Collimonas fungivorans: one gene and its partners. The protein of the gene in region 3 binds, or shares a complex with, the protein of the main gene of each other region. Links are inferred from orthologs where the notes say so. Each region holds a gene or a part of one and is shown on either strand. Other genes may lie near its edges.

What was found.
Region 1: the proteins of CFter6_RS16770 (region 3) and CFter6_RS14360 are in contact, whole or in part, in a cryo-EM structure (PDB 9GE8), measured with the Escherichia coli proteins. The link is inferred for Collimonas fungivorans from one-to-one orthologs.
Region 2: the proteins of CFter6_RS16770 (region 3) and CFter6_RS14365 are in contact, whole or in part, in a cryo-EM structure (PDB 9GE8), measured with the Escherichia coli proteins. The link is inferred for Collimonas fungivorans from one-to-one orthologs.

What each region holds. Positions count from the first base shown.
Region 1 is NZ_CP013232.1:3,368,684-3,371,759, forward strand. The notes cover bases 153-3,076. They hold CFter6_RS14360 (ABC transporter ATP-binding protein), read right to left. Parts: upstream 2,022-3,076; coding sequence 1,284-2,021; downstream 153-1,283. Other genes in these bases: CFter6_RS14350 (LysR family transcriptional regulator), read right to left, coding at 153-859; CFter6_RS14355 (hypothetical protein), read right to left, coding at 906-1,256; CFter6_RS14365 (arylesterase), read left to right, coding at 2,020-2,712; CFter6_RS14370 (carbonic anhydrase), read left to right, coding at 2,838-3,076. In the rest of the region: more of CFter6_RS14350, read right to left, coding at 1-152.
Region 2 is NZ_CP013232.1:3,369,560-3,372,700, forward strand. The notes cover bases 1-2,989. They hold CFter6_RS14365 (arylesterase), read left to right. Parts: upstream 1-1,143; coding sequence 1,144-1,836; downstream 1,837-2,989. Other genes in these bases: CFter6_RS14355 (hypothetical protein), read right to left, coding at 30-380; CFter6_RS14360 (ABC transporter ATP-binding protein), read right to left, coding at 408-1,145; CFter6_RS14370 (carbonic anhydrase), read left to right, coding at 1,962-2,717; CFter6_RS14375 (SurA N-terminal domain-containing protein), read right to left, coding at 2,775-2,989. Outside these bases: more of CFter6_RS14375, read right to left, coding at 2,990-3,141. UniProt on the Escherichia coli protein: TesA is a multifunctional esterase that can act as a thioesterase, lysophospholipase and protease.
Region 3 is NZ_CP013232.1:3,892,148-3,895,450, reverse strand. Bases 15-3,165 are described here. They hold CFter6_RS16770 (ABC transporter permease), read left to right. Parts: upstream 15-414; coding sequence 415-2,916; downstream 2,917-3,165. Other genes in these bases: CFter6_RS16765 (group II truncated hemoglobin), read left to right, coding at 3,033-3,165; CFter6_RS16775 (DUF4126 domain-containing protein), read left to right, coding at 15-415. Outside these bases: more of CFter6_RS16775, read left to right, coding at 1-14; more of CFter6_RS16765, read left to right, coding at 3,166-3,303.

The DNA of each region.
Region 1 (3,076 bases), 520 kb from region 3 along the record:
CGACAAAACTGCGCACCTTGGCCGACAGCAGGCGCCGGCTCGGATAGACCAGGCGCACCGCCACCTTGTTGATCTGGTGGTCGGGCAGCACCCGCACTACACGCCCCGCGACCATGTCGTCGCCCAGTGTATACGAGGTGCGCATGGCGATGCCCATCCCCGCCAGCAAGCATTGGCGCAGCAAATCGGTATTGTTCGACATCACTTTGCTGGTGATCGGAATGATCGAGGCGCCCTCGGCCGACTGGAAAGTCCAGTGGTGGCGCAAATGCTCCATCGAAAAATTCAGGCAGGAATGCTGGGCCAGCTCCTCGGGCGTGCGCGGCACGCCATGCTCGGCGATATAGGCCGGCGAGGCGCACAGCAAAACTTCCGCGATGCCCAGCTGGCGCGCCACCATGCTGGCGTCGAATTTCTGGTTGACTGAAAAAATGCCGAGGTCGAAACCTTCTTCAATCAGGTCGACAGTGCGGTCCGACAGGGTCACGTCCAGCCGCACATCGGGATACTGTTTCGAATATAGCGGCAGCAGGCGCGCCAGCTGGGTCTGGCCGAAACCGATCTGCGAATAGATGTGCAAGGTGCCCGCAGGTTTGGTCGACAGTACAGAAGCCGCGGCTTCCGCCTCATCGATTTCATCCAGAATCTGGCGCACCCGCTCGAGGTAGGCCTGGCCCGGCTCGGTCAACGCCATGCGGCGCGTCGAACGATGCAGCAGGCGGATCCCAAGATGGTTTTCCAGGTCGGCCACCAGCCGCGTGACCACCGCATTCGACATGTCCAGCACCTGGGCCGCGGCGACAAAACTGCCCTGCTCCACTACCTTCGCAAATACCCGCATTGACTGCAAGCGATCCATATTATTCTTTCGTCCTATCTTATGCGCTGCCGCTTCACTGGCTTATTCATTTGTTCAACAAAGCCGCGAAAGCGATCACCAGGGCCAGCGCGCCGAGACCCAGCGCCAATCCGCACAACAGGCTGGCGCGCCGCAATCTTGCATCGGCTTGCTGGGCCGCCTGCCGCATCTCCTGTTCGAGCAAAGGCAGCGCCGCCTTGAGCTGCTCGGCGAGCGCCTTGATGTCGCCGAGATTCTGCAGCGACGCCGCCTGCAGCTCGCTCACCTGCTGCTGCAAGATCTGCAGCTGGCTCTCTTCCGTATTGCCTTTGCGCCGGGTGAACACCGGCGCCGCAACGGAAATGATATCGCTGATATACGGCAGCACTGCTTTTGTTACTGACAACCATGTCGACATGCACTACCCTCCGGATTCTTTTCTCGACTATTGAAATATCTGTGCATCCGCAGCCGTGGCATCGCCCGGGCGCAACAGGCGGCCGGCGGCGATCGTAATGGTCTGGCGGCACTGCATGGCGATCGAGGTATCGTGTGTCACCAGCACCAGGGTCGAGCCGCGCTCCTGGTTGAGGTCGAACATCAGCTGGATAACCGCATCGCCGGTAGCCGCATCGAGGCTGCCGGTAGGCTCGTCGGCGAACAATAGCGGCGGTTCGGTCACGAAAGCGCGCGCCAAGGCTACCCGCTGCTGCTCGCCGCCGGACAGGTATTTCGGATAATGCTGCAAACGCGTCGCCAGGCCGACCCGCTCCAGCTTGGCTTGCGCCTTCTCTTTCGCGTCTTTGTCGCCGCGCAGCTCGAGCGGCAGCATGACGTTTTCCAGTGCGCTCAAATGGCTCAGCAATTGGAAAGACTGGAATACGAAACCGAGCTTTTCCTTGCGCAAGCCGGCCCGGCCGTCTTCATCCAGGGCAAAGATATCGCTGCCGTCAATATGCACGGTGCCTGAAGACGGCGTGTCGAGGCCGGCCAGCAAGCCGAGCAAGGTCGACTTGCCGGAACCGGAAGCGCCGACAATCGCCAGCGTAGTGCCGCCCTGGACGTTAAAATTGATATCATCAAGAATTACCAGCTCGCCGCTGGCGTCGGCAACGCGCTTGGTCAAGCGCTGGACGTCTATGGCCGGGGCCGTTGCAGGATTAACAGAAGAGGACTGATGCATGCAGATTATCGACTCCGGGTTGGGGAATGGTTTTCAGAACGTGACCGAGGGCTGGCGCCGTAAAATCGCCCGCCTCTTGCGGCAGGCCATCCTGCTGCTTGGCCTGCTCGGCCTAGTATGGACGAACAATGCCTATTCTGCATCAAAATCGATACTGGTGTTAGGCGACAGCCTTTCCGCGGAATACGGGCTGGCGCGCGGCAGCGGCTGGGTTTCCTTGCTGCAGCAGCGCCTGAAGGCGGAAAACCTTGGCGGCAACGTCGTCAACGCCAGCATCAGCGGCGAAACCAGCAGCGGCGGCAAAACGCGCCTGCCGGCCTTGCTGCAGCAGCGGCCGGATATCGTCATCATCGAACTGGGCGCCAACGATGCCTTGCGCGGCCTGCAATTGAACGCCACCGAAAGCAACCTGCGGGCAATGATCAGCGCCGCCCAGCAAGCGAAAGCAAAGGTCCTGCTGGTGGGCATGCGGATCCCGCCCAACTATGGCCGCGATTACACCGAAAAATTCTTTGCCCTGTATGCGACGCTGGCCAAGCAGGCCAAGGTGCCGCTGGTTCCCTTCCTGCTGGAGGGCGTCGCCGACAAGCCGGAAATGTTCCAGGCGGACCGCATGCATCCAGTGGCGCAGGCGCATCCGATCATGCTGAACAATGTCTGGCCGGGATTGAAACCGCTGTTGGCCAAATAGCTTTTCCGGAAAAGCCGCCGCTTCACGCGGGATTTTTCCTACATATTTACGGGATGTCTTTTCTTAGAATGCGCTTGTCGCGATCCGGCCCGAACGCCGGCGCCAACTACTCTTTAGAGGCAGCCATGAAAAGACATCTTAAATCCGCACTGACCGGCGCCCTGCTGGCAAGCGCGGCAGCATCGGCATTTTCGTCGGAAACCACCGTGCACTGGTCTTACCAGGGAAAAACCGACCCTACCCATTGGGCCGAGGGCATGCCGGAAAATGCAGCTTGCCGCTCGGGCCGGCAGCAATCGCCGATCGCCCTGTCCGAAACCAGCGCCAAGCGCGTCGCCAGCAAGGACTTCACTATCGACTACGA
Region 2 (3,141 bases), 520 kb from region 3 along the record:
TCTTATGCGCTGCCGCTTCACTGGCTTATTCATTTGTTCAACAAAGCCGCGAAAGCGATCACCAGGGCCAGCGCGCCGAGACCCAGCGCCAATCCGCACAACAGGCTGGCGCGCCGCAATCTTGCATCGGCTTGCTGGGCCGCCTGCCGCATCTCCTGTTCGAGCAAAGGCAGCGCCGCCTTGAGCTGCTCGGCGAGCGCCTTGATGTCGCCGAGATTCTGCAGCGACGCCGCCTGCAGCTCGCTCACCTGCTGCTGCAAGATCTGCAGCTGGCTCTCTTCCGTATTGCCTTTGCGCCGGGTGAACACCGGCGCCGCAACGGAAATGATATCGCTGATATACGGCAGCACTGCTTTTGTTACTGACAACCATGTCGACATGCACTACCCTCCGGATTCTTTTCTCGACTATTGAAATATCTGTGCATCCGCAGCCGTGGCATCGCCCGGGCGCAACAGGCGGCCGGCGGCGATCGTAATGGTCTGGCGGCACTGCATGGCGATCGAGGTATCGTGTGTCACCAGCACCAGGGTCGAGCCGCGCTCCTGGTTGAGGTCGAACATCAGCTGGATAACCGCATCGCCGGTAGCCGCATCGAGGCTGCCGGTAGGCTCGTCGGCGAACAATAGCGGCGGTTCGGTCACGAAAGCGCGCGCCAAGGCTACCCGCTGCTGCTCGCCGCCGGACAGGTATTTCGGATAATGCTGCAAACGCGTCGCCAGGCCGACCCGCTCCAGCTTGGCTTGCGCCTTCTCTTTCGCGTCTTTGTCGCCGCGCAGCTCGAGCGGCAGCATGACGTTTTCCAGTGCGCTCAAATGGCTCAGCAATTGGAAAGACTGGAATACGAAACCGAGCTTTTCCTTGCGCAAGCCGGCCCGGCCGTCTTCATCCAGGGCAAAGATATCGCTGCCGTCAATATGCACGGTGCCTGAAGACGGCGTGTCGAGGCCGGCCAGCAAGCCGAGCAAGGTCGACTTGCCGGAACCGGAAGCGCCGACAATCGCCAGCGTAGTGCCGCCCTGGACGTTAAAATTGATATCATCAAGAATTACCAGCTCGCCGCTGGCGTCGGCAACGCGCTTGGTCAAGCGCTGGACGTCTATGGCCGGGGCCGTTGCAGGATTAACAGAAGAGGACTGATGCATGCAGATTATCGACTCCGGGTTGGGGAATGGTTTTCAGAACGTGACCGAGGGCTGGCGCCGTAAAATCGCCCGCCTCTTGCGGCAGGCCATCCTGCTGCTTGGCCTGCTCGGCCTAGTATGGACGAACAATGCCTATTCTGCATCAAAATCGATACTGGTGTTAGGCGACAGCCTTTCCGCGGAATACGGGCTGGCGCGCGGCAGCGGCTGGGTTTCCTTGCTGCAGCAGCGCCTGAAGGCGGAAAACCTTGGCGGCAACGTCGTCAACGCCAGCATCAGCGGCGAAACCAGCAGCGGCGGCAAAACGCGCCTGCCGGCCTTGCTGCAGCAGCGGCCGGATATCGTCATCATCGAACTGGGCGCCAACGATGCCTTGCGCGGCCTGCAATTGAACGCCACCGAAAGCAACCTGCGGGCAATGATCAGCGCCGCCCAGCAAGCGAAAGCAAAGGTCCTGCTGGTGGGCATGCGGATCCCGCCCAACTATGGCCGCGATTACACCGAAAAATTCTTTGCCCTGTATGCGACGCTGGCCAAGCAGGCCAAGGTGCCGCTGGTTCCCTTCCTGCTGGAGGGCGTCGCCGACAAGCCGGAAATGTTCCAGGCGGACCGCATGCATCCAGTGGCGCAGGCGCATCCGATCATGCTGAACAATGTCTGGCCGGGATTGAAACCGCTGTTGGCCAAATAGCTTTTCCGGAAAAGCCGCCGCTTCACGCGGGATTTTTCCTACATATTTACGGGATGTCTTTTCTTAGAATGCGCTTGTCGCGATCCGGCCCGAACGCCGGCGCCAACTACTCTTTAGAGGCAGCCATGAAAAGACATCTTAAATCCGCACTGACCGGCGCCCTGCTGGCAAGCGCGGCAGCATCGGCATTTTCGTCGGAAACCACCGTGCACTGGTCTTACCAGGGAAAAACCGACCCTACCCATTGGGCCGAGGGCATGCCGGAAAATGCAGCTTGCCGCTCGGGCCGGCAGCAATCGCCGATCGCCCTGTCCGAAACCAGCGCCAAGCGCGTCGCCAGCAAGGACTTCACTATCGACTACGAGCCGGGAAGCGTGGCCCTGCTCAACAACGGCCATACCATCCAAGCCAACGTTGACGACGCCAACGATACCGTCAATTACAAAGGCGAGGCATACAAGCTCGACCAGTTTCATTTCCATACTCCCAGCGAACATACCCTCGATGGCAAGTCTTATCCGATGGAGCTGCATCTGGTGAACAAGGGCAGCAACGGAAAAATCACCGTGGTCGGCATTTTCATCAAGGAAGGCAAGGAAAATCCGGCACTGCAACCGGTTTTTGCCGACTTGCCTGCCACGCAGACTTCAAGCGGACGGCACGCGCAGGTCGACATCGCCGCGCTGCTTCCGAGCGACAAAAAAGCCCTGGTCTATTCCGGCTCCCTGACCACGCCGCCCTGTTCCGAGCTGGTCAACTGGATCGTGCTGGAACAGCCGGTTGAAATGTCCCGGCAACAAATCTCGGCATTCAAGGCGATCTTCCGCGACAATCACCGCCCCTTGCAGAAACTGAATCATCGCGAAGTCGGCGAGGAGTAGAAAAAAAGCCCACCCGGCTTGCGCTGGATGGGCTTTTTTTGAATCGACTAGCCTGGATCAGTTCTGCTTGCCGCCGTCGTCAACCGGCGCAGTCGTCACCGGCTTCAGGATCTTGACCTTGGCTTTCTCTTTCAGCACATCCACATAAGCCAGCATTTCCTGCTGTGCCAGGACACCGGTGATCTGCTGCTGTTCGGCAGTGCGCCGCGCCTGGTCCTGCGCCGCCGGCTGGCCGACCTTGGCGATCCGGTACAGGCCGTAGCCCTGCTGCGGCAACACCACGCCGACATAAGCAGGCAGCTTGTTGACATTGGCCTTCATCACCGCCTCGAACCCGGCAGGATTGATGCCCTGGTTCTTGACCCGCGACACGGTCTGGCTTGCGCCGAAACCGCTGGCGCTGTCTTGCGCGCGCAATGCCGCC
Region 3 (3,303 bases):
TTTGCTGGCGGCCATCGAATTCCTGGTGGACAAGATTCCCGGCCTCGATTCGGTCTGGGATGCAGTCCATACCTTTATCCGGATTCCGGCCGGCGCCATCTTGGCGGTGGCCGCCATGGGCCACATGGATCCTGCATGGACCACGATCGCGGCGCTGATCGGCGGCACGTTTGCGCTGGGTGCCCATGCCACCAAGGCAGGCAGCCGGGCCATGATCAACACCACGCCAGAACCGCTGAGCAACTGGACCGCCTCGTTCTCGGAAGACGCGACCGTGCTGGGCGGCCTGTGGGCGGCTTTTTTCCATCCTTGGCTGCTGTTTGCCTTCCTGTTCCTGTTTTTCCTGTTTGCGATCTGGCTGCTGCCTAAACTGTGGCGTGGCCTGCGCTGGGTTTTCCAAAGGCTTGCTACATGATCTTTTTGCAGTCTCTACGCATGACCCGCCGCGACTGGCGCGCGGGCGAATTACGTTTCTTGCTGATAGCACTGATCGTGGCCGTCGCCTCCTTGTCGGCGGTCGGTTTTTTTGTAGACAGGATGCGCGCCGGCCTGAGCCGCGATGCGCACCAGCTGCTGGGCGCCGACCTGCTGATTTCCGGCGACCAGCGCATCAGCCCCGGCTGGCGCAGCGAGGCGCAGCGGCGCCAGCTGACCCTGGCCGACACGGTGGTATTCCCCAGCATGGCCATTGCCGGCGAAGGCGACAGCGCCAGGTCGCAGCTGGCTTCGCTGAAAGCCGTCAGCGCCGGTTATCCGCTGCGCGGCAGCCTGGTGGTCGCGGACAAGCTGGGCGGGGCCGATGTAACTACCCGGCAGATTCCCGCCGAAGGTACGGTATGGCTGGACGCCAACATGCTGACGGCGCTCAACCTGGCCGTGGGCGATCCGCTCAAGCTGGGCGACCGTACTTTCACGATAGCGAAAGTCCTGGTGATCGAGCCTGACCGCGGCAGCGGTTTCATCAACTTCGCGCCGCGCGTGATGCTGTCCATGGCCGACCTGGCTTCCACCAACCTGGTGCAGGACGGCTCGCGCGTGACCTATCGTTTGCTGCTGGCCGGCGGACCGCAGCAAGTGCAGGATTTCCAGCAATGGGTGGAAAGCGACATCAGCCGCGAAAACCTCAAGGGCGTGCGCATCGAGGGCCTGGAAAACGGCCGTCCCGAAATGCGCGCCACGCTCGATCGCGGCCAGCAGTTCCTGTCGCTGGTCGGCCTGTTGTCGGCTTTGCTGGCCGCGGTGGCGGTGGCAATGGCGGCGCGCCGCTTCATGCTGCGCCACCTGGATGCCTGCGCCATGCTGCGCTGCCTCGGTTTGACGCAGAACCAGGTAACGCAACTGTATTTGCTGGAATTCCTGCTGGTCGGACTGGCCGGCAGCCTGATCGGCGTCGTATTGGGTTTCGGCGCGCATTTCATGCTGCTGGATTTGCTGGGCAAGTTTGTCGCCAGCGACTTGCCGCCCGCCAGCGTGATGCCGGCAGTGCAGGGTTTGGTCACCGGCTTGCTGCTGCTGGTCGGTTTTGCCCTGCCGCCGGTCCTGCAGCTGCGCAACGTGCCGCATAACCGCGTGATCCGGCGCGAACAGGATGCGCCGCAAGCGCTGGTGCTGGCGACCTACCTGCTCGGGACGCTGACATTTATCGGCCTGCTGCTGTGGCAGGCGGGCGATATCAAACTGGGCCTGCTGACGGCGCTCGGGTTCCTGGGCGGTTTCGGCTTGTTCGCCTTGCTCGGCTGGCTGGCGTTGAAGGGATCGCGCCATGTGCGCGGCCTGTCGCGCCATCCGAGCTGGCGTTTTGCGCTGACCGCGCTGCAACGGCGGCCGGTGGCCACCATCGTCCAGATCGTCGCTTTGTCGCTGGGCCTGATGGCCTTGCTGCTGCTGACGGTGATCCGCGGCGACCTGATCGGCGCCTGGCGCCAGGCTACGCCGGTCGACGCGCCTAATCGCTTTGTGATCAATATCCAGGACGACCAGCGCGCCGACATCACGCAACGCCTGCAGGCGGCCGGCATCGCCCAGCCGCAGCTGTTCCCGATGATCCGCGGCCGCCTGACCCAGGTCAACGACAAGCCGATCACCGCCGACACCTATGCCGACGACCGCGCCAAGCGGCTGGTCGACCGCGAATTCAACCTGTCCACCATGAACCAGGTGCCGGCGCAGAATACGGTGACCGCCGGCCGCTGGTTTGATGACAGCCGGGCCGAAGCCTCGGTCGAAGAAGGCCTGGCCAAGACCCTGAACCTGAAGCTGGGCGACAAGCTGCAATTCGACATCGCCGGCCAACTGGTGACGGCGCCGGTTACCAGCCTGCGCAAGCTGGAGTGGGGCTCGATGCGCGTGAATTTCTTCGTCATCCTTAATCCCAAACTGATGACCGAGATGCCGCAAACCTGGATCACCGCCTTCAATTTGCCGGATGCGCAAATCAATTTCGGCAACCAGCTGACGCGTGATTTTCCCAACCTGACGGTGGTCGATATCGGCAGCGTCATCAAGCAGATCCAGGGCGTGATCGACCAGGTGGTGGCGGCGGTCGAATTCCTTTTCCTGTTTACCCTGTTGTCCGGCGCGCTGGTGCTGTATGCGGCCCTGGTCGGCTCGCAGGACGAGCGTACCCGCGAAGCCGGCCTGCTACGCGCGCTGGGCGCCACCCGCAAGCAGTTGTCGCAATCGCAATGGATAGAATTCGCCTTGATCGGCAGCCTGGCCGGTTTCCTGGCGGCCAGCGGTGCGGCGGCAACCGGCTGGGCCCTGGCGCACTACGTTTTCAGCTTTACCTGGACCTTCAGCCCACTGGTGTGGCTAGCGGGGATGGCGATCGGCGCCGCCTGCACGTTTGCCGGCGGCTGGGTCGGCCTGCGCCATGTATTGAACCAGCCGCCGCTGCAAACCCTGCGCGAAGCCTGAACCTGATTATGTCAATTCGGGGATAATGGCGGCTTACTCTACCATTTCCCCTTATGACTACAGAACACACCAATGCCGCCAGTGAGCCGGCGCAACAGCAGGCCAGCCTCTACGACATGATAGGCGGCGCCGGCAAGCTGCGCGAACTGGTCGACCGCTTCTACGACCTGATGGACCTGGAGCCGCAATTTTCCGTGATCCGGGCCCTGCATCCGACCACGCTCGACGGTTCGCGCGACAAGTTCTACTGGTTCCTGAGCGGCTGGAGCGGCGGTCCCGATTTGTACATGGAACGTTTCGGCCATCCGCGCCTGCGCGCCCGTCATTTGCCGTATGCGATCGCGACGCCGGAACGCGACCAGTGGCTGCGCTGCATGGCGCTGGCGA